2 linked regions of the Bythopirellula goksoeyrii genome follow. Each later gene encodes a partner of the first gene's protein in a complex. Links are inferred from orthologs where the notes say so. Each region holds a gene or a part of one and is shown on either strand. Other genes may lie near its edges.

Region 1 (9,700 bases):
AGATAAGTTGCTGATATTTTCTCGTTGGTGTCAGGTGATGCTGCGATTTGAAATGGCGATGTACGAAGATCCCGATCAAGACCTTAACCAACTTTGGTGGGATCTTGTTGAGAAATACCAACTAGTAAAACGCCCAGCAGATCGAAAAGCACCTGATTTCGCTAGCAAGATTCACATTGTCAGTGCCCCCTGCTATTACCATAACTACATGATGGGTGAGCTATTTGCCTGCCAAGTCCATGCAGCTATTTGTCGAGATTTGGAGCTGCCAGGAGATCCTGCAAATGCCATCTATACTCGTGTTCCCCGGGTCGGGGCGTTCATGCAGGAGAAGATTTTTGATCCGGGGGCGACGCTGCCGTGGAATGAGCTAACAAAACACGCCACGGGGGAGTTGCTGAACGCCAAGGCCTTTGCTGAGGAGTTTCAGTGATTCTATCGCCTAGCCCCTGAGGTGAGATAGAAACATCGATATTTCAATTGAATCGATCTTCTCAATGACATTTTGAATGTGTCTTGAATCTCTTTACTGGTTAGTCTAGTCTAGATTACACGTATAACTTGCAAGGCAATGTGTTCGCTTAACACTCAGGCATGTTGTATTTTTGACCAAGATACCTCTTTTTGAACATTGCTTGGAGTTCCTGTCATGAAACCTCTTGGCACACGACTTATACTTAGAGCGTTGCTGTTCTCCACAGGGATCTACGGCTTTGGGTTGGACTTTGAATTCTCGCTTGCACAATCTCCAGGGGAAACTGAACAATCCCCCGGTCAAAATGTCCCACCTTCAAGTGATGCCGCCGAGCATGACAAAATCTGGAATAGCAAAGAGATGCTCGAAGCACGTGCTCATCTGAAAACTACTTTTGAACGCTCGGCGAAGATCACGCCGGAGCAGGCGGATAAGTACATGGCAGACCTTGAAGCCTTGAGTTCAGAGCAACTCAAGGCTTGGCTTTTAAACTTTCAGCAAGAGCGCGCCAGGAACATTCAGCAGAACGAGCGGGAGCGTCAACTTCGACGCCAAGTGGTGGAAAGCCGGTCTACCGCTCAGCAAGGTGGTGGCTTTCGAAATCCCACGGCAAATAGAAGAACGGTATCCTCGGGATTGCCAGTGATGTCGACTCCACAGCCAGCAGCAAATCGAAATGTGTTTGCTGCTTCACCTCGGGTTCAGAAACCATTCTCTGACCCATCGTACCAACGATCAGTTAGGCCGCTTGTCACTTCCGAAGATGCTGCCAGATATCAGATACTCCGAGGAATTGGAACAACGGCTCCGTTTCCAATTTACTAGCAAATTAGTCACTTTAATTCCGATCTCGATTGAAAGCCGCATTATGAAACCGATCCAGGATCTTCGTTGGCATTCCTATTTCGCTGGAATTACACTTCGAACAGGGTGCTTCAGTTTTCTGCTTTGCCCTCTCTTGTTTGTCATTGTTCTGCATTGTTCGGCCAATGCCGCTGAACTAGAACAACGGCTTCCCACTTCTTCTAGCAATGCCGCACTACATTATCAGCGTGCGATTCTTTTTCTAGCGGATGTTGATGTCGAGAAACGCAAGCTACTTGAAAAACCAATCTGGGAGATTGTCACCCCGGAGACATCCGCAGACGAATTAAAAGCGATTGACGCTTTGCTGGTTGCCTCTCGCTACGCGATTCGATCGGCTCTCATCGGTGCTGCTCAGGCCAATGCAGACTTCGGTGCCGATCTGAGTGCTTATTCTGCGGGCACCCTTCTGCCTCATGTTGGACCGATGCAGCATTTAGCCAAATTGGTTGCGCTCTATGGCATGCAGCAACAAGCCGAGGGCAATTGGGAGAAATCGGCTCAACTGTATCTCGACGTGATTCGTATGGGCCAGCACATGGGAGAACAACTCACCCTGGCAGAATCGGTCGAAGCGGTACGGATTTTGGAGACTGGTTTTCACGCACTCTCTGCTTGGGCCGTGCATTGTCCCGATCCGAAGTTGATTAGGCAGGTTCGGTCGCTACTGAGTGCGATCGCACCAAATCCACTTTCACCTGCCACCGTGATAGGTTACGAAGCTGCCTTGGTCGATCTACGTCTCAAGGAATTAAAGGAAGCCTATCCCGATGGCAACTGGGCTGAATTAATGCTAGTTGTAACTGAGGGGCAGCCCGACCACTTAGACCAGGCCTCTGTCAGAGAGTTCGTTCAAGCAGAAGCCATAAAGCGAGGCGTTCCCGAGTCAGTATTTGCAGACGAAACGTCTTTTGATGAGTTCATCGAAAACTTACGCACTGTCAATGCTGAGTATTACGAGCGTATGCTTGACGGTCTTTCCCTCCCCTTGGGAAAAGCAATTGGCGTGGGACAACAAATCTATAAAGAGTTTGCTCCCAAACTCATGCGGCTAGGTGACCCCGAAACACTAAATCCAGGACAGATTTCGGCCTACTATGCTTCGCATGCTGCGGAACACAATTTGGCCGATGTAGTTTTGGCGCTCAGCGCCAACAAACAGGGTGAGCTTTTCCCGAATGAATTGTCCAAGGTAGCCAGCGATTTTGGTGGCGTGCTACCGCAAGGCCCAACGGGCAACAAGGTTTCTTACAAGGTTTCGCCAGATCAAAAGGGTTTTCGAATTTCCTATCCGGGAGCAAAGATTGGCGAAGTTGAGATACCGGAGATTGCATTTGACTATGGAGGGGGAAAAGGTCGCTGATTGACCGCTAAGCCGCAAGCGGCATTTTGGTGGGGCGTTAGCGGCGGCGGGAGGCCGAGCGCCATATTTTACCCTGGCGTATCCAGATACGGATCCTGGCCCATTTGGCGTTGGACCTTTTGGCGTTCTTTTTCGTGGTAGAGGAGGATCTTGCGGTCGCGAAAGTGGCGTTTTTCGACGCGCCGTTGGGCGCGGTGGAACAGTTGCTCCATCCCTTTTATCGGGCCGGTGGATTTTAGGCCCAAGGCTTCGAGTTTGGCGGCGCGCTTGGGGCCGTAGCCCAAGAGCAAGATTTCGTCATCGAGGGCTAGAAACTGGCGGTATGTGCCGGGATCCCCCTGTCGTCCGCAACGTCCGATGAGTTGGCGGTCGACGCGTTTGGCTTCGTGGAGTTCTGTGCAAATCACGTGCAGGCCCCCGATCTCGCGGACCCCTTCGCCGAGGCGAATGTCGGTACCACGGCCTGCCATGTTGGTAGCGACTGTGACTTTGCCTTTCTCGCCAGCCGCAGCGACGATCTCGGCCTCGCGAGCCACATGGCGGGCATTGAGAATGACCGGCTCCACACCTTGCTCCACAAGGAGGTTGGCCAGGTGTTCGCTTTTGTCGATCGAGCGGGTGCCGATCAGCACGGGTCGATCGAGCCGATGTTGCTCAATGGCGTCTTCTACCACGGCTGCCCATTTTTGATCCTTTGTACCATACACAAGTGTGCGGAGTTGCTTGCGGATAGGGGGGCGGTTGGTAGGGATCGAGAGGACATGCACATGGTAGATTTTCTTCAACTCGCCACGACTGGTCGACGCTGTGCCGGTCATGCCTCCCAAACGCTCGTAGCGTAGAAACAGGTCTTGGATCGTAATGCGGGCGGCCTGATTGGTGGCAAAAGTGATTTCAACGCCTTCCTTGGCTTCAACGGCTTGATGGATTCCTGCCCGCCACTTCCGCCCTTCGGCCATACGGCCGGTGAACTCATCGACAATCACAATCTCACCGTCGCGTACCACATAGTGGCGCTCGAAGAACATCTCGCGGGCCACCTTGATCGCGCGCTGAATATATTCGTAGATGGTCGAGAGAGGGAGCCGGTCCATCTCGCTTGGTTTTTGAAGCATTCGGACGAACTGCCGACCGGCTAGTGAGAGTTCTACAGTGCGTTCATCATGGTCGTATTCATAGTGTTCATTTTCGATGAACTCTGGAGAGACTTCGGCTGCCCAGCGGTAGGCCTCTGCGGCGATCTTTTCATCTTCGCCAGGCAAAGCACTGATAATCAACGGGGTTCTCGCTTCATCGATGAGGATGCTGTCTGCCTCGTCGACCAGCATGAAGTGCAAGCCGCGTTGAACGGGTTGATCGGTCCCTCCGCCCGAAGCTACGCCAAGCATCTTGCCAAAAATGTCCTGCTGGCCATCTCCCTGGGACCGCAAAAGGAGGCGATCTCGCAAGAAATCAAAGCCCATCTCGTTGGCCGTGCCATAGGTGACATCGCATTCGTAGGCCTTGCGGCGTTCGGGCTGGGGCTGCTGTCCCTGGATGATGCCGACCGACATGCCGAGCGCGGAATAGAGCGGCGTCATCCACTCAGCATCGCGGCGTGCGAGGTAATCGTTCACCGTGGCCAAGTGGGCACCATTGCCTTCGAGAGCAGCCAAATAGAGTGGCAATGTTGCAGTCAGCGTTTTACCCTCGCCAGTCTGCATCTCAATGATCGATCGATGATGGATGGCAGCGCCACCCATGATTTGCACGTCGAAGTGTCGCATGTTGAGTTTGCGCCGACCTGCTTCTCGCACGAGAGCGAATGCTTCGACGAGTAGCTTATCGATTGGTTCACCGCTACGCACCCGATAACGCAGTCCCAGGCTCGATTTGCGGAGTTCGTAGTCGTTGAGGGCTTCCATCTGGGGTTCAAGAGCTGTAACGAGGGGGACGTAACTCGCGCAGCGGGCCATCTGGTCGCCGAATGTCGACCGGATATTGCATGTTAGGCCGCGAGGAATTCTGGACACAGTTGGTCAGTAATCTGAATTGAAATGACGGGGCGGGGGGCGCGCTCTGCTGCGCTGGGACTCCGCATCGCGGCTAACGAAGCGAATGCGGAGATTCCATCATATCGCTTGGGAGTCGCTTGAGAATGGCAAGTCAGCGTTGACGCTGGATTCCCTCGATGGTGTACGAGGGCATGAATTGTCCGCCACCCGCATCGAGCACTTCCATATAGCCCTGAACGAGTATATGTTCACCCGCCGGCAGGCCTCCGAGGACATCGGGATTGCTGATTACGGCTATGCCGCCGTATTGGTCGAGGCCACCTCCAATGGTGATGTACCGAACGCCCCAGACTCCCTTTTCGGGGAAGTACTGCAGTTGACCCCGAAGCCACGTGTAGGTGGGGTCAAAGCCAAATAAATTGCTGTCTTCCTGTGGGCCGATATTTGGAGATTGAAATCCAGAGGAAGACTCCGTTTGTCGGCTACTTCCCTGCGGACGGAAACCATCACTAGCGGCAACTGGTAAAGTTGTTGCGGCGGGAAGTATAGCGGTTGGCTGTTGAACCAGTGGTTGAGATTGCGGAAATCCTTGAGTCGCGATGGGCGGCTCGTATACGTAGCCCTGCTGAGGCAATGATTGCTGCTGGGCTGCGACTTGAATGATGTCGGTTGAATTGTTGGCTGGTACGGAAGCGAATCGCAGATTCTGGTTATCTGGCAAAACGCTCACAACTTGGCTCTCCACGGAGCTGATACTGGCAGGCGCGTAGCCGGTAGTAGGTTGTGCGCCGTAAGGGGTGACGTTACCCGTTGGAGCAGGTTGATTCCAACCACCAGGTGGGTAAACGGGTGACGTTTGCGGTGGAGGGGTCACGGCAGGTGGATAGGTGGAAGGTGGAGGTGGATAGGATGTACTGGGCGGGACTACACTGGTAGCGCCAGGTACAGGATCGCCGGGGTAATACGGCTGCGCAGCACCGGGCTGCAATGCACCTGTTGATGGAGGGGGAACGCGATCAGGTGCAAGAAATGGATTCGTGATCGGCGCCGATTGGCTTCGGCAACCTATAGAAAATAATAAAACGAGTAGGGTGAGTAACCACCGCATCGGCAGATTCCTTTCTACCGTGAAACGAACAGGATTGCGCAACGGAAAGAGTCGTCGCGCCAACTGGAAGACGAATGTTAGCTATACCGCCGAGTTTGTCCAGAGCTATTAGCTATTGGTTGTTAGCAATCGGCCAAAGAAATCGCCAGTCACTGCTAGCAGTGACTGGCGTCTGATACTTGAAATCCGATTTTTCACCTAAGTGCTATCGTTTTGCGATATGCGAAACGACATAGGGATTTGCCACCACGAGTGGCTCAATTGCCGTTTTGGTCTTGGTAACACGGTCGTCGCTAGCAGAGTTTTCCTCGGTGGTGCTCGAGGACGCCGGCACAACATACGGATTGTTGATCTCTAGGGGGGCGGCCGCAGACATGTCGATCTCAGGAGTCATAACCCCCGGAGGATAGGCGAACGGACTGTAGCCATAAGTCCTGGCAACCGGCACGCTATAATAGACGGGTGGAAAAGCAGAGTAGTAGGGAACATTCTGTGACAATATGCCGTAGAGTCGGCCTGAATCCCAGAAGTTGTAACCACCACCATAGAATCCACCACCACACTGTGCCTTAGCCTGGGTGCCTATGGAAAGGCTGGCCACGGCCATAAGCACTACGAATCCAAATTGTTTGATCATTGCTGAGTTCCTCTTCATCTGAAGTGTCAATCTCTGAAAAGACGGCCAAAGGGCCTCTAACTCCAGAATAATCAGACTGGGCCGAAACGCAACTATTTGCGTGAATCTCGGGAAAAATGACGGTTTAAAGCTGCTTCCTTTCTAGCCCTGGGCGCAGGGCCCATGGTTTGTGGCGGATCCAACTCACGGCTTTCACCGGGGGCTAGAAAGGAGCGATGGCACTACCAGATTCGGATGCGATCCTCGGGTGCGCGGTATTGTTCGTCGCCGAGCTTGACTTCAAACGCTTCGTAAAAGGGATCGAAGTTTGACATGGGGCCGTTGCTCCGATACATCGAAGGTGAATGAGGGTCGACGAGTAGTCGCTTCAACATCTCGGCATCGCGGTATTTTCGCTGCCAGCTCTGGGACCATCCAAGAAAGAAGCGTTGGTCGCCCGTCCAGTCGTCGATGATAGGCGCCTCCTCTCCATCCAAGAACAAGTTATAGGCCTTGTAGGCGATCGACATTCCCGAGAGGTCGGCAATGTTTTCTCCCAGGGTGAGTTTACCATTCACGTGTTTGCTTGGTAGTGGAGAATAGCTGTTAAACTGATCGACTAGCTTTGAAGTGAGCTTGTGGAAAGCAGCTCGATCCTCGTCTGTCCACCAATTGTTGAGATTGCCATCACCATCGTATTTACTCCCTTGATCGTCGAAAGCATGGCTGATCTCGTGCCCGATAATCGCACCAATACCGCCATAGTTGACCGCGTCGTGGGCATCGACATCGAAGAATGGAGGTTGCAGAATCGCGGCGGGGAATACAATCTCATTTTGGCCCGGGTTGTAATAAGCATTGACCGTCTGAGGGGTCATGAACCATTCCTCCTTGTCGACCGGTTTCCCCAGTTTGTCGATCATGCGATTGTATTCCACCTCTGCTGAGCGAAGATAGTTGCCCAGTAGATCGTCTGGCTCAATAACAAGTGCCGAATAATCTCGCCATTTGTCGGTGTGTCCGATTTTTGTAGTGATCTTAGCAAGTTTTTCTTTGGCTTTTTCTTTGGTGACAGGCGTCATCCACTCTAGGTCGTCGATACTTTGCTCATAGGCCTTCATCAAATTGCCAACCAAGTCATCCATTCGCTCTTTGGCTCGATGAGGAAAGTTCTTTTTGACATAGAGCTGCCCGGCAGCATCTCCAAGGACGCCAAACCCGCGTTTGCCAGAGATCGCATCGACGGCGCGTTTCCAACGCGGCTCCAACTCTGGCGTACCCCCGAGTTGCTTGCCATAGAGTGCGAATTGTGCGTCGACATAAGGGGCTGGAAGCGCGCTTGCGAACGCATCGAGCAGATGAAAGCGGAGGTACTCTTTCCACACGTCCAAAGGGGTGTTACCTATCAATGCATCGAGCTCTTCAAAGAAGCTAGGGGTACAAACATTTAGCTCTTCGACTCCCTCGACACTAGCTGAGTCGAAAAAAGATTCCCAAGGAAGGCTGGGAGAGAGTTCCACTAGTTCGGCAATTGTATGCTTGTTATAGCGTTTGTGGGCGTCACGAAGCTCGGTTTTCGTCCACTGCAGCTTGGCGAGAGCTGTTTCAAGATCCAGGATTTGCGTGCCAACGTTCTTTTCGTGGGGCAGATCGCTTAGCTCAAACAATGTGTTGATATACTTCACCAATGCCGCTCGGGCGGCAAGATTCTCTTCGCTCTCTTCCAGGTAGTAATCTCGGTCAGGGAGAGTTGTGCCTGACTGGATCAGAGCAGCCAGATAGCGAGTCGAATCTTTGTCGTCCTGGTCGACAAAGAACCCGAAAGGAGTTTCAACACCGATTTGATTGAAATGGCCAAAAAGTTCAATCAGTTCGTCGTAGGATTTCACATGATCGATTGCATCCAATTCGCTTTGCAGGGACCCAATCCCATGCTTGGCGATAGTGGCTTCATCCATGTAACTGGTGTAGAAATCGCCGATTTTCTGTTCGAGGCTTCCCTTGGGGTGGTCGCTCTCAGCGGCCTGTTCGCATATTTCCTTTATGGCCAACTGGGCTTCGTCCTCAAGAAGGCTAAATGAGCCGTAGTTCGATTTGTCCGCCGGTATAGGAGTATGCTTGAGCCAATTGCCATTCATGTAGAGGAAGGGATTGTCTTGTACTCGAACAGACGGATCGATGGCTTTTCTATCGAGCCCGGATTTTAGCTCCGCAGCAAAGGTATAGGGAATGAAAGCAAACAGTGAAAACGCGACGATTGCCATCCGACTCATATTTGATAGATCTCCTGAAAAAATCGATGAATAAAATAGTAGAAATGATATCCATAGCTGGAAGGCAATGGTTGCACAATTCTAGACGAGATTCCGCTGGGGGGCGAGGGAAGATTCTTCTCGTGGTAGAATCGCATAAATGTCCCCTGACGAAATCACAAAGCGAATCAAGCAAAATGCCAACGAATTGGGCTTTCAATTGTGTGGTATCTGCCCAGCAATTTCTCCACCAGGGGCTGCTCGCCTGGACGAGTGGCTTGCCGCTGGTTACGGCGGACAAATGCACTACATTGCTGACCGGCGCGAAGCATATGTCGATCCAAAGCATGTGCTCGAAGGCGTCCAGAGCCTTGTGATGCTGGGCATGATGTACCACGGGACCGGTGAGTCCGTGCCAACTACCGGTACGGTGGGACGCGTAGCGCGCTACGCTCAGGGAACGGTTGACTACCACAATGTGATCCGCGAGCGATTGCACTCTTTAGCGGACAGTTTAAGAGAAATGGCACCTAAGGCTACCACCAGGGGCGTGGTCGATACAGCACCGCTCTTAGAACGAGAGTTCGCACAAATGGCAGGGTTGGGTTGGGCGGGAAAAAATACGCTGTTGTTGTCCAGGCATGCAGGTAGCTATTTTTTTCTAGCTGCTCTACTTACCGACGCAACTCTTGAGTACGACAAACCCTTCGAGGCAGATCATTGCGGTACTTGCACAGCTTGCCTGGATGCATGCCCTACGGACGCCTTTCCCCAGCCCTACGTGCTCGATGCCTCGCGATGCATTAGCTATCTGACAATCGAACTGCGAGACGCCGTTCCCAGCGAACTTCGTGAAGGGATTGGCGACTGGGTGTTCGGATGTGATGTCTGCCAGGAGGTTTGTCCGTGGAATCGTGATGTGCCGTTGTCGGAGGAGCCAAACTTTGCGCCTCAATCAGAATTGAATCCGCTTGAGTTACCGCCACTGTTCGAGATGGACGAGTCCGACTTTCGCCAGAGATTTCGGC
Region 2 (9,738 bases), 2.3 Mb from region 1 along the record:
AATTCGATTGACAAGTCCAGAACCCTTTCGGTCACGTCGAGTAGCTGCTGGACCTCGGGACTTACACGGCCGACGGGATAGGTCTTGGCGGCGTCGCCACACCACCCGTTGAGCCTGCATCCTGTGTCAATACTTACGATATCCCCTTCACGCAGGGGACGGTTGCTAGGGATGCCATGGACAACAGCCTCGTTCACCGACATACATGTAACTGCAGGGAAAGGCTTTTTATTTTTGACCGAATTCGGGTAGTCTTTAAACAAGGGAGTAGCACCGAGATCGGAAAAGTGCTTTTCTACAGCGCGATCGATTTCAGCTGTGGTGGCACCAGGCCCGATCATCTTGCCAGCTATTTGATGCGCCTTCCAAACGGCTAAACCCGCTTGGCGCATTAAACCAATCTCTCGTGGCGATTTGAGGTGAATCATGGGAGAAATATCGCTCCACACTGGCCGGGAGCCAACGTTCCTTACAAAAATCCTGTGCGTCGTTATCCCTGAATGGGCTCTACGCTTTTGATTGCGGCAAGCATGCGTCCAAAGACTTCATCAGGACTACCCAAACCATCAATTCTATGCAGCTTGCTGCGACCTTGGTAGTAATCCAATAACGGGCGGGTAAGGTCATCGTAAGCCCTCAATCGCTTCTTAACGACCTCTTGAGAGTCGTCCGCACGGCCTCGCCCTGCTAGTCTGCGTTGCAATTCTTCGAACGGAACATAAAGTTCCAGAACAATCTCCAGGGGACTCCGCCGCTCAGCAAGCCACTGATCCAGTGCTTCAGCTTGCGGCACGGTTCGAGGAAAACCATCGATAATGCAACCTTCGGCGCAATCGGGGTCGTCCAACCGTTGAAAAAGAATCTGTTCCACCAGCTTGTCAGGAACAAGCTTTCCTTGCTTCATGAACTTGGCCGACTCGATGCCAAGTTCTGTACCTTTGGCGGTGGCATCTCGAAGCATGGCACCAGTCGAGAGAGGGGGCACATTCAAATGCTTTGCTAGCCGCACGGACTGAGTCCCTTTGCCAGCACCCGGCGGCCCAATAAAAACAATCCGCATGACAAACTCAGGTCCCCAGAATATCACGCGACTATCGCGCAGTAGTTTAGCATCAGTTCGGTCGGCCAGCCGCCTAAGATTTTTCTAGCAGTCCCGAGTAGTTACGCATAACCAAGTGACTGTCGATTTTTTGCACTAAATCGAAAGCTACACTCACGGCAATCAGAAGTCCCGTTCCACCATAGAAGCTCGCCAAGCGATAGGGGACTCCCATTGAAGTCGAAATTACTGTCGGAATAATAGCCACCAGGGCCAAGAATCCCGCACCAACATAGGTGATGCGGAACATCACCTTTTCCAAATAATCACTGGTTCGCTTTCCTGGTCTATAGCCGGGAATAAAAGAACCGTAGTTCTTGAGATTGTCTGCTACGTCTTTTGGATTGAAAGTAATCGCGGTCCAGAAATAGCAGAAAAAGTAGATCAGTGCGACATAAAACAGCACATAGGTCAACGAATCTCGGGAGAAGGCATCGCTAGCCCAGCTGAAGAAGTTATCCCACAAGCCATCTGCTTTCCAAGGAATATTGTTCAACTGAGTGAATATCAGGGCCGGCAACATCAATAAGCTACTGGCAAAGATAATCGGCATAACGCCGGACTGATTCACTTTGAGAGGGAGATACTGCCGCGTACCGCCATAAACTTTGCGACCTCGCACATGCTTGGCACTCTGCATGGGGATCCGCCGCTGTCCGAGAGTGATATAGACCACTCCCGCCACGACAGCGACAAACATGACCGCCAACATGAGCAACTGTTCAATGCCCAGCTTTCCACCTGCACCACCACCCAACTCCAGCGAGGCTTGCTTGATCAGTTCATATCCAGCACCAGGCATGGCAGCCAAAATACCTGCCATGATCAAGAGGCTGATACCGTTGCCGATGCCAAATTCATCGATCTGTTCGCCGATCCACATCAAGAACACGGTGCCCGCCGTCATGGTAAGTACGGCCACCACTTTCCAGCTAAACATAAGCGAGCCGGTATCGGGATTGAGATACGCAGCATCTACCAGTTGCATAGGGACAATGTACGCATTCACGTAGACCCAGCTTTGAATAACACAGATCAAGACGGTCGCGTAGCGCGTGTATTCGTTAATTTTCTTCCTGCCGGCCTCCCCTTCTTTTTGCAAAGCTTCCAACGGCGGATAAACGCTCCCCAAAAGCTGAAAGATAATCGAGGCAGAAATGTACGGCATAATCCCCAAGCCAAAGATTGTTACTTGGGTAAGTTGGCTAGCACTAAAGACGGCTACTTGCTGCAGCACATCGGTCATGCCACCGGATTGACCACTCGTGGCCGAAGCCTGCACTTTGACAGGGTCAACAATTGGAAGCGGAATCTGAAAACCAAGTCGATAGATGGCTAACAGGCCCAGTGTGAGCAAAATCTTCCGGCGCAACTCCGGAATCTGCCAAATGACGCGAAATTTTTCCCACATAGCTCCATCCTAATCGGAATTGAAAATTGCAGATTGGATAATTTCAACCTGACCAATTTCAGGACTTTTTCGCTTGCCTTTTTGCCCGTTGTTTTACAGCGACTGGTGTCTTCCCCGGAAGCACAACCTTCTCACACCCAGCTTTCTCGATTTTTTCGATCGCAGACTTGCTGAACTGATGAGCATGGATTTTTAACTTCTTCGTCAATTCACCATCGCCCAGCACCTTCAACAGATCGAACCGTCCCTTGGCCAGGTTCTTGGCTTCCAGTGCTTCAAGGGTGACTTCCTCACCAGCAGCAAAAGCTTTATCTAGCTGTCCAACATTGACGACGGCTACTTCTAGGCCGAATTGGTTATGAAAACCTCGCTTGGGAACACGGCGCACCAGCGGAGTCATGCCACCCACCCAAATGGAGAGACTTGACACTCCCGAACGAGAGCCCTGGCCTTTGTGGCCACGACCTGCGGTCTTGCCGTGTCCGCTGCCTGGGCCACGACCCAAACGTTTGCGTTTCTTGTTTTTTTGAATGCCGCGATGGACATCGTTGAGAATCATGACAGTGTCACTCCGCGTAAGCGTTCTACATCTACCTGGGGACGCAATTGTTCCAAAGCACCCAAGGTCGCCTTCACTAAAGTGACAGGATTCGTCGACCCAAAGCTCTTGGTGAGAATATCATGGATGCCGGCAGCTTCGCAGACGGCACGCACTGCCGAGCCTGCGATCACACCTGTACCAGCAGAGGCAGGAACCAGAATCACTCGTGCGGCACCGTAATGCCCTTTGACAACATGGGGAATCGTGGAATCCTGCCGGGCCACGGTTACCATGCTTCGCATACCTTCCTTCACAGCCTTTTCAACACTGGGAGGGACTTCGTTGGCCTTGCCATAGCCCCAGCCGACCTTGCCGTTGCCATCGCCGACAACCACCATCGCTGCAAAGCTAAAACGGCGACCGCCCTTGACCACAGCGGAGCAGCGCTTGATCTTGACGACCTTTTCCATCAGCTCGCCGGCGCGTGGGCCATCATCTTCTTTTTTTTGTCTTCCTCGACCGGGACCAGCCACGATAGGTTTACTCCAGAAATTGGTATTTGGTTTGTGTTTGCTTGCGAGTTAGTGGGTTACGCATACCAGAGGCTTACGCCACCGGGTTGCTTTATTAAAACTGTAATCCGGCTTCACGTGCTGCGTTGGCTAAAGCTGCTACACGACCATGGTACTTGCACGAACCACGATCAAAACTGACTTCCTTCACGCCCTTAGCTGTTGCCCGCTCGGCGATCAGCTTTCCAATCGCTTCGGCGGCAGCACAGTTGCCACCATACTTCAGGCTCTTTGCCAGCGACTTGTCGTTTGTCGAAGCGCTTGCCAGGGTAACTCCAGCAACATCGTCAACCACCTGCACCGTAATGTGACGTAAGGTACGATTGACGCACAGGCGGGGCCTGTCTTCGGTACCACGAACGCGCTTACGAACACGATAGGTCCGACGCAGACGTTGCTTGCCGAGTGCTTTGTTATGGTCCATGGTTTTTCTCGTTGTGCTATTTTGTATGCCTGTCTCTGAAGAGGCTCGGCTCCAAACTTATTTCGCCGTCTTACCTGCCTTGCGCCGCACTTGCTCACCTTCGTAGCGAATCCCCTTGCCCTTGTAAGGCTCCGGTTTCCGTACAGCTCGAACTTCGGCTGCAAATTGCCCGACTTTTTGCTTATCTATGCCTCGAACCACCACGTGCGTTTGATCCGGGCAAGTAACTTCCACGCCTGCAGGAATTGGCTTCTGGATCTCGTTGGCGAAGCCAACTCGCAACTGCAATACGTTGTTCTGAATGGCACCCAGGTAGCCGACTCCGTGAATCTCGAGTTTCTTCTCGTAGCCTTCGGAGACACCCACCACCATGTTCTGAATGAGGGCGCGAGTCAGACCATGCAAGGCTCGACCTTCACGATTCTCTTCTTTGCGAGTAACGTTTACTTCTTTGCCATCTTCCGCCACTTCTACGGCCACTTCGGGGCGGTGCGACCACACGAGCTTGCCAAGTTTTCCCTCGACAGTAATCTCGCGCTGCGAAACGCCTACCTTGACTCCGGAAGGAACAGCAATTGGTTTTTTTCCGATTCGGGACATTATTAAGCTCTTAGCTATTAGTCGTTAGCTATTAGGAAGTAATTGCAGCCAACCTCTGGCTAATTACTAACTGCTAATAGGTAACACCTTCCTTACCATAGTTCACACAATACTTCGCCGCCCAGATTCTTTTGGCGTGCTTCACGATCACTGATCACCCCACGACTGGTGCTGATGATCGAAATCCCTAAACCGTTGAGGATAGGACGCAACTCCGTGGCGCGACTATAAACACGTCGACCAGGCTTACTCACCCGCTTGATATGGCGGATGACACGTTCGCCGTTCGGACCATACTTCAAGTCGATACACAGCTGAGATCCCGGGGTATTGGAGGCATCTTCCTCGCGCCAATCCCAGATGTAACCTTCACGCTTGAGCACTTCGGCAACGCCGCGTTTTACCTTGGAATGAGGCATTTCGACGACAGGCCGCTCAATGCAAACTGCATTGCGAATGCGTGTGAGCATGTCGGCAATTGGATCGGTCATCATAGTCTTCTGGTCCCCCTACAGGGTTGTACTTTCACACTCTAAATAAAAGCTTGTTACCAACTGGCCTTTTTGACGCCGGGAATTAGTCCTCGATCCGCCAACTTCCGGAAGCAAATACGACAGATGCCAAATTTACGATAAACGGCGCGCGGCCTGCCACATAGCTTGCAACGCGATTCGATCCGCGATGAAAACTTTGGCTTTCGTTCGGCCTTTGCGATTTTCGATTTACTTGCCACGTGACTTGCAGTCCTTTCAATGATTCGTTGATTCTAAAAAGTGGGAGAATCAATAACTTTTCTAGTTTTGCTTTTCTTCTTCGGTTCGAAACGGCATACCAAAACTACTCAGCATCTCGCGCGATTCATCGTCTGACGAAGTAGAGCAACACAAGGCAATATTCATCCCTTGCGGCCGGGTATACTTATCTGGATTGAGCTCTGGAAATACCAACTGTTCATTGAGCCCTAGGCTGTAATTGCCCTGTCTGTCAAATGCTTTGGGATTGAGCCCGCGAAAGTCCCTCACACGAGGAAGAACGATCGAGATCAAGCGATCCAGAAACTCGTACATTCGCTGACCTCGCAAGGTCACTTTGCAACCGATAGGCGATCCCTCGCGGAGTTTAAACGCCGCCACCGATTTTCGTGCCCGACATACCATTGGCTTTTGGCCAGTAATTTCAGTTAGTGCAGAAAGAGCGTCTTCCATGTGCTTCTTGTCAGAAATGGCGCTTCCTACACCCATACTGACAACTATTTTCTGCAACTTAGGCAGGGAATGAGGATTCTTCCGTCCAAGCTTTTCAGCCAGGCCGGGAAGGATCTCTTTCTGATACTGTTCTTGTAAGCGAGCTGACATGGGACGATCGTTCTTAATTACTTGTAATACGAGCTGGATTTTACTGGCCGCGACTTAGCCGCAGGCGAATTCTTTACTTCTTGGCGTGACCTTTGTGAGCGGGCGAAATTTCACCTGCACTTGCATTGCACTTCTTGCAAAAGCGTTCCTTGGCCCCCGCATCGCTGAACCGGGCTCCCAAGCGAGTTCGTGAGCCACAGGACTCACAGACGTACAACAAATTGGACAATTGTACGGGCATTTCCTTGCTCAGCCGACCACCCTGGGGATGCTTCTGGCTACGACGCACGTGCTTATAAACACGGTTGACGTTCTCAACCAAAGCCTTACCCGTTTCACGGTTGACTTGAATCACACGGCTCTTGGTGCCGCGATCGGCGCCAGCAATGACTTCAACGTTGTCTCCGGTACGAATCAACATAGCTATATGACCTCGTTGGCAAGGCTGACGATTTTCATGAACTTCCGCTCGCGTAGTTCCCGAGCTACCGCACCGAAAATTCGCGTGCCGCGTGGATTGTTGTCTTTGTCGATCAACACGACGGCGTTCGAATCGAATCGCACATAGCTGCCGTCGGAGCGTCGCGTTGGGTATTTTGCCCGGACGATGACTCCTCGAACCACGGTTTTTTTCTTAACGTCACTCCCTGGGATAACGCTTTTCACGCTGCAAACGATCACGTCACCCAGATGGGCAAAGCGCCGGCGGCTTCCTCCCAATACTTTGACACACATCACTTCCTTGGCGCCGGTATTGTCGGCCACGGCAAGGCGACTTTGCATCTGGATCATGATTTAAGCCTCTAACGACTTGGATTAATAAATATTAATAACGACTGACGGGATTCTGAACTAATTCTGACCATCCTCGGCAGCTGCTTGTTCCAGCTTGGCGGCAGCACGCATTGCGACAATATCCACCTGCTGGTTCTCAGCCACAACTCGCACTAAATCCCAGCGCTTGAGCTTGGACTTGGGGGGGCACTCGATGATCTCGACCGTGTCTCCCAAGTTCGATTCGTTGTTCTCATCATGGACATGACAAACCGTGCGACGATGAATGTACTTGCCGAACTTGGGGTGCTTGACCAGACGGCCAATTTCCACGCGTCGACTCTTATTCATCTTGTCACTGGTTACGACACCAATTAGTTGTTTCTTTGGCATTTGTTAGCTCTCAGCTATCGGCGAACAATTTGCAGTTGCTGCACTTGGTTTTATGATGCGGTTTCCGCAACGGCCGAGCTCGCTCTTTCGGTTTGAATGGTCCTAATTCGAGCAATCAATCGGCGCTGCTTCCGCAATTCGCTGGGGGCATCCAGACGATCTGTCTGGGCCTGCACACGAAAACGGAATAGGTTTTCTACGGCTTCATTGAGCGTCAGCTCTAGCTGCTCATCGCTCATGTCGCGTAATTCTTTGGCTTTAGTCATTGTTAGTTATTAGCTGTTAGTCGTTAGCTTTTAGCTGTGTCTTACTAACAGCTAATCGCTAGCACCTAATTACTAGGTCCTTTTCACCATACGAACACGGATGGGCATCTTGTGTGCCAGGCGGGCCAGGCAAATACGCGCGGCCTGCTCGGTCACGCCCGATACCTCGTAGAGGACAGTTCCCGGTCGGACTACAGCCGCCCAGAAATCGGGTTCTCCTTTGCCTTTTCCCATTCTCGTTTCCAAAGGAATGGATGTAATCGACTTATGAGGGAAGATGCGTATATACAGCTTTCCTTCACCACGCACATACTGCTGTGCGGCGATACGTCCTGCCTCGATCGTCTGGGCACTAATCCACCCCCCCTCCATAGCTTGCAAACCGAATTCGCCGAAGACGACACGGTTTCCACGGGTGGCGTTACCTCTTATACGACCTCTTTGGCTTTTTCTGTGCTTGACCCTCTTGGGCATCAGCGCCATCGATCTCGTCCTCGTACATACCTTGGTTAATCCAAACTTGAACGCCAATATGACCCTGTGCCGTCTTGGCCTCCACAAATCCGTAGTCAATTTTTGCCCGCAAGGTACTTAGCGGAATCGATCCGGAAATCTGCTTTTCACGGCGGGCCATTTCAGCACCACCCAAGCGGCCAGCCAGTTGCACTTTAATGCCCTTGGCTCCCGCTTCCATTGTCTGTTCGATCGAGCGTTTCATCGTACGGCGGAAACTCGAACGCTTGGCTAGCTGCTCGGCAATGTCTTCGGCCACAAGCTGCGCCTGCAACTCGGGGCGAGAAACTTCTTCGATCTTAATGTTGATCCGCCGACCCACCAGGGCCTGCAATTCGTCTTGCAATTGCTCGACTTCCTGCCCCTTGCGACCGATAATCACACCCGGACGAGCAGCAAACAAGATCACCTTCACTTCGTCGCGAGTCCGCTCGATCTCCACCTTGGGGATGCCGGCAAATTTGTATTTTTGGTGCACGAATTTACGAATCTTATGATCTTCGACCAACAGATCCGAAAACTCTTTCTTCGAGGCATACCAGCGGCTCTTCCAGCCCAGCATGATGCCTGTGCGAAAACCAATTGGATTGACTTTTTGACCCATGTTTTTTTACTGGTCGCTCAAGCGAACCAGTCCGTCGAGTGTTATTCGATTGATACGTGGATGTGTGCGAAACGTTTCTTGATAATGTGTGCCATACCTCGGGCGCGAGGTCGGACCCGCTTGAACATGGGGCCTCCATCTACGCGGGCATCAACAACACGCAGGCCACCCAAATTGGGCGCCCGAAGGTCTTCGGCGTTGCCCATGGCACTTTTGAGCACCTTCTCCAACATCCTCGCCCCTCGCTGGGGCTGGTAACGCAGGATGGACAGTGCATCGTCAACCTTTTTGCCGCGAATCAATTGCGCCAAGGGACGAACCTTTGTTGCACTAATGCGGGCATGTCGATGTGTTGCTGTGTATGCCATTTTTTAGCTCTTAGCAGTTGGTTGTTAGCTGTTAGTGAGAAAGCTTTTCCTAGAAAGCTAACGACCAATAGCTAACAGCTTCCCTTATTTCTTGCCGCCCTTGCCACCGTGGCCACGGAAATTTCGCGTTGGAGAAAACTCACCCAACTTGTGACCGACCATATCTTCTGTAACAAACACTTTGAGGTGTTGCTTGCCGTTGTGAACCATGAATGTGTGGCCCACGAATTCAGGAATGATCGTACACGCCCGAGCCCATGTCGTGATCGGCTCCTTGCGTCCCGAGTCATTTTGCTTGTCGACCTTAATGTAGAGTTTGGGATCGACAAAAGGACCTTTCTTCAGTGAGCGACTCATAGTTAGCCTCTAGCTATTAGCCGTTAGTCGTTAGTAAATATTTGCGTAACCTATTCTGGCCAACTACTAATGACTAACGACCAACACCTCTCTTTAGTTTTTCGGTAATTTCAATTGACCATATCGACGACTCTTACGCCGACGGATGATCGCCTTATTGGATGCCTTGCGACGACTTCGTGTAGCTCCACCCTTGGCACTCTGACCCTCGGGGCTCACTGGGTGACGACCACCTTTGGTGCGACCTTCACCACCACCATGGGGATGGTCGATCGGATTCATCGCTGTACCTCGCACGTGAGGTCGACGGCCCATCCAGCGCTTGCGACCCGCCTTACCCAATACGATGCTGCTGTGATCGCCATTGCTCGTCGTGCCAACAGTGGCCCGACATGCAGAAGGAATACGGCGAATTTCACCACTGGGCAGCGAAATTTGAGCCCAATCCGACTCACGAGCCA

The links.
Region 2: the proteins of Pr1d_RS14050 (region 1) and secY are in contact, whole or in part, in a crystal structure (PDB 3DIN), measured with the Thermotoga maritima proteins. The link is inferred for Bythopirellula goksoeyrii from one-to-one orthologs. Residues at the interface, in WP_004082002.1 of Thermotoga maritima: Glu261, Ala262, Arg263, Lys300, Ala301, Arg302, Thr303, Ile304, Ile305, Leu323, Tyr324, Asp325, Pro326, Val329, Ser330, Tyr333, Ile336, Lys340, Phe345, Val349, Glu363, Phe364, Tyr374, Ser375, Gly376, Gly377, Glu393, Ile395, Thr482, Ser483; in WP_004081795.1 of Thermotoga maritima: Glu108, Gly109, Glu110, Glu111, Ala236, Glu237, Arg238, Arg239, Ile240, Thr241, Ile242, Gln243, Tyr244, Ala245, Arg246, Arg247, Val248, Thr249, Gly250, Arg251, Arg252, Val253, Tyr254, Gly256, Ala257, Ser258, Thr259, Tyr260, Leu261, Pro262.

The regions. Positions count from the first base shown.
Region 1 is NZ_CP042913.1:3,525,241-3,534,940, forward strand. The notes cover bases 2,215-5,162. They hold Pr1d_RS14050 (preprotein translocase subunit SecA), read right to left. Parts: upstream 4,658-5,162; coding sequence 2,771-4,657; downstream 2,215-2,770. Other genes in these bases: Pr1d_RS14045 (hypothetical protein), read left to right, coding at 2,215-2,702; Pr1d_RS14055 (hypothetical protein), read right to left, coding at 4,848-5,162. In the rest of the region: Pr1d_RS14035 (M2 family metallopeptidase), read left to right, coding at 1-433; Pr1d_RS14040 (hypothetical protein), read left to right, coding at 650-1,300; more of Pr1d_RS14045, read left to right, coding at 1,344-2,214; more of Pr1d_RS14055, read right to left, coding at 5,163-5,804; Pr1d_RS14060 (hypothetical protein), read right to left, coding at 6,010-6,441; Pr1d_RS14065 (M13 family metallopeptidase), read right to left, coding at 6,663-8,693; tRNA epoxyqueuosine(34) reductase QueG, read left to right, coding at 8,833-9,700. UniProt on the Escherichia coli protein: Required for protein export, interacts with the SecYEG preprotein conducting channel.
Region 2 is NZ_CP042913.1:1,184,297-1,194,034, forward strand. What follows is about bases 323-3,308. They hold secY (preprotein translocase subunit SecY), read right to left. Parts: upstream 2,511-3,308; coding sequence 1,134-2,510; downstream 323-1,133. Other genes in these bases: map (type I methionyl aminopeptidase), read right to left, coding at 323-428; Pr1d_RS04665 (adenylate kinase), read right to left, coding at 491-1,060; rplO (50S ribosomal protein L15), read right to left, coding at 2,569-3,069; rpsE (30S ribosomal protein S5), read right to left, coding at 3,066-3,308. Outside these bases: more of map, read right to left, coding at 1-322; more of rpsE, read right to left, coding at 3,309-3,521; rplR (50S ribosomal protein L18), read right to left, coding at 3,679-4,047; rplF (50S ribosomal protein L6), read right to left, coding at 4,105-4,647; rpsH (30S ribosomal protein S8), read right to left, coding at 4,740-5,141; Pr1d_RS04700 (type Z 30S ribosomal protein S14), read right to left, coding at 5,195-5,380; rplE (50S ribosomal protein L5), read right to left, coding at 5,442-6,002; rplX (50S ribosomal protein L24), read right to left, coding at 6,076-6,423; rplN (50S ribosomal protein L14), read right to left, coding at 6,426-6,794; rpsQ (30S ribosomal protein S17), read right to left, coding at 6,855-7,169; rpmC (50S ribosomal protein L29), read right to left, coding at 7,220-7,435; rplP (50S ribosomal protein L16), read right to left, coding at 7,508-7,918; rpsC (30S ribosomal protein S3), read right to left, coding at 7,857-8,552; rplV (50S ribosomal protein L22), read right to left, coding at 8,594-8,920; rpsS (30S ribosomal protein S19), read right to left, coding at 9,005-9,277; rplB (50S ribosomal protein L2), read right to left, coding at 9,371-9,738. UniProt on the Escherichia coli protein: The central subunit of the protein translocation channel SecYEG. Consists of two halves formed by TMs 1-5 and 6-10.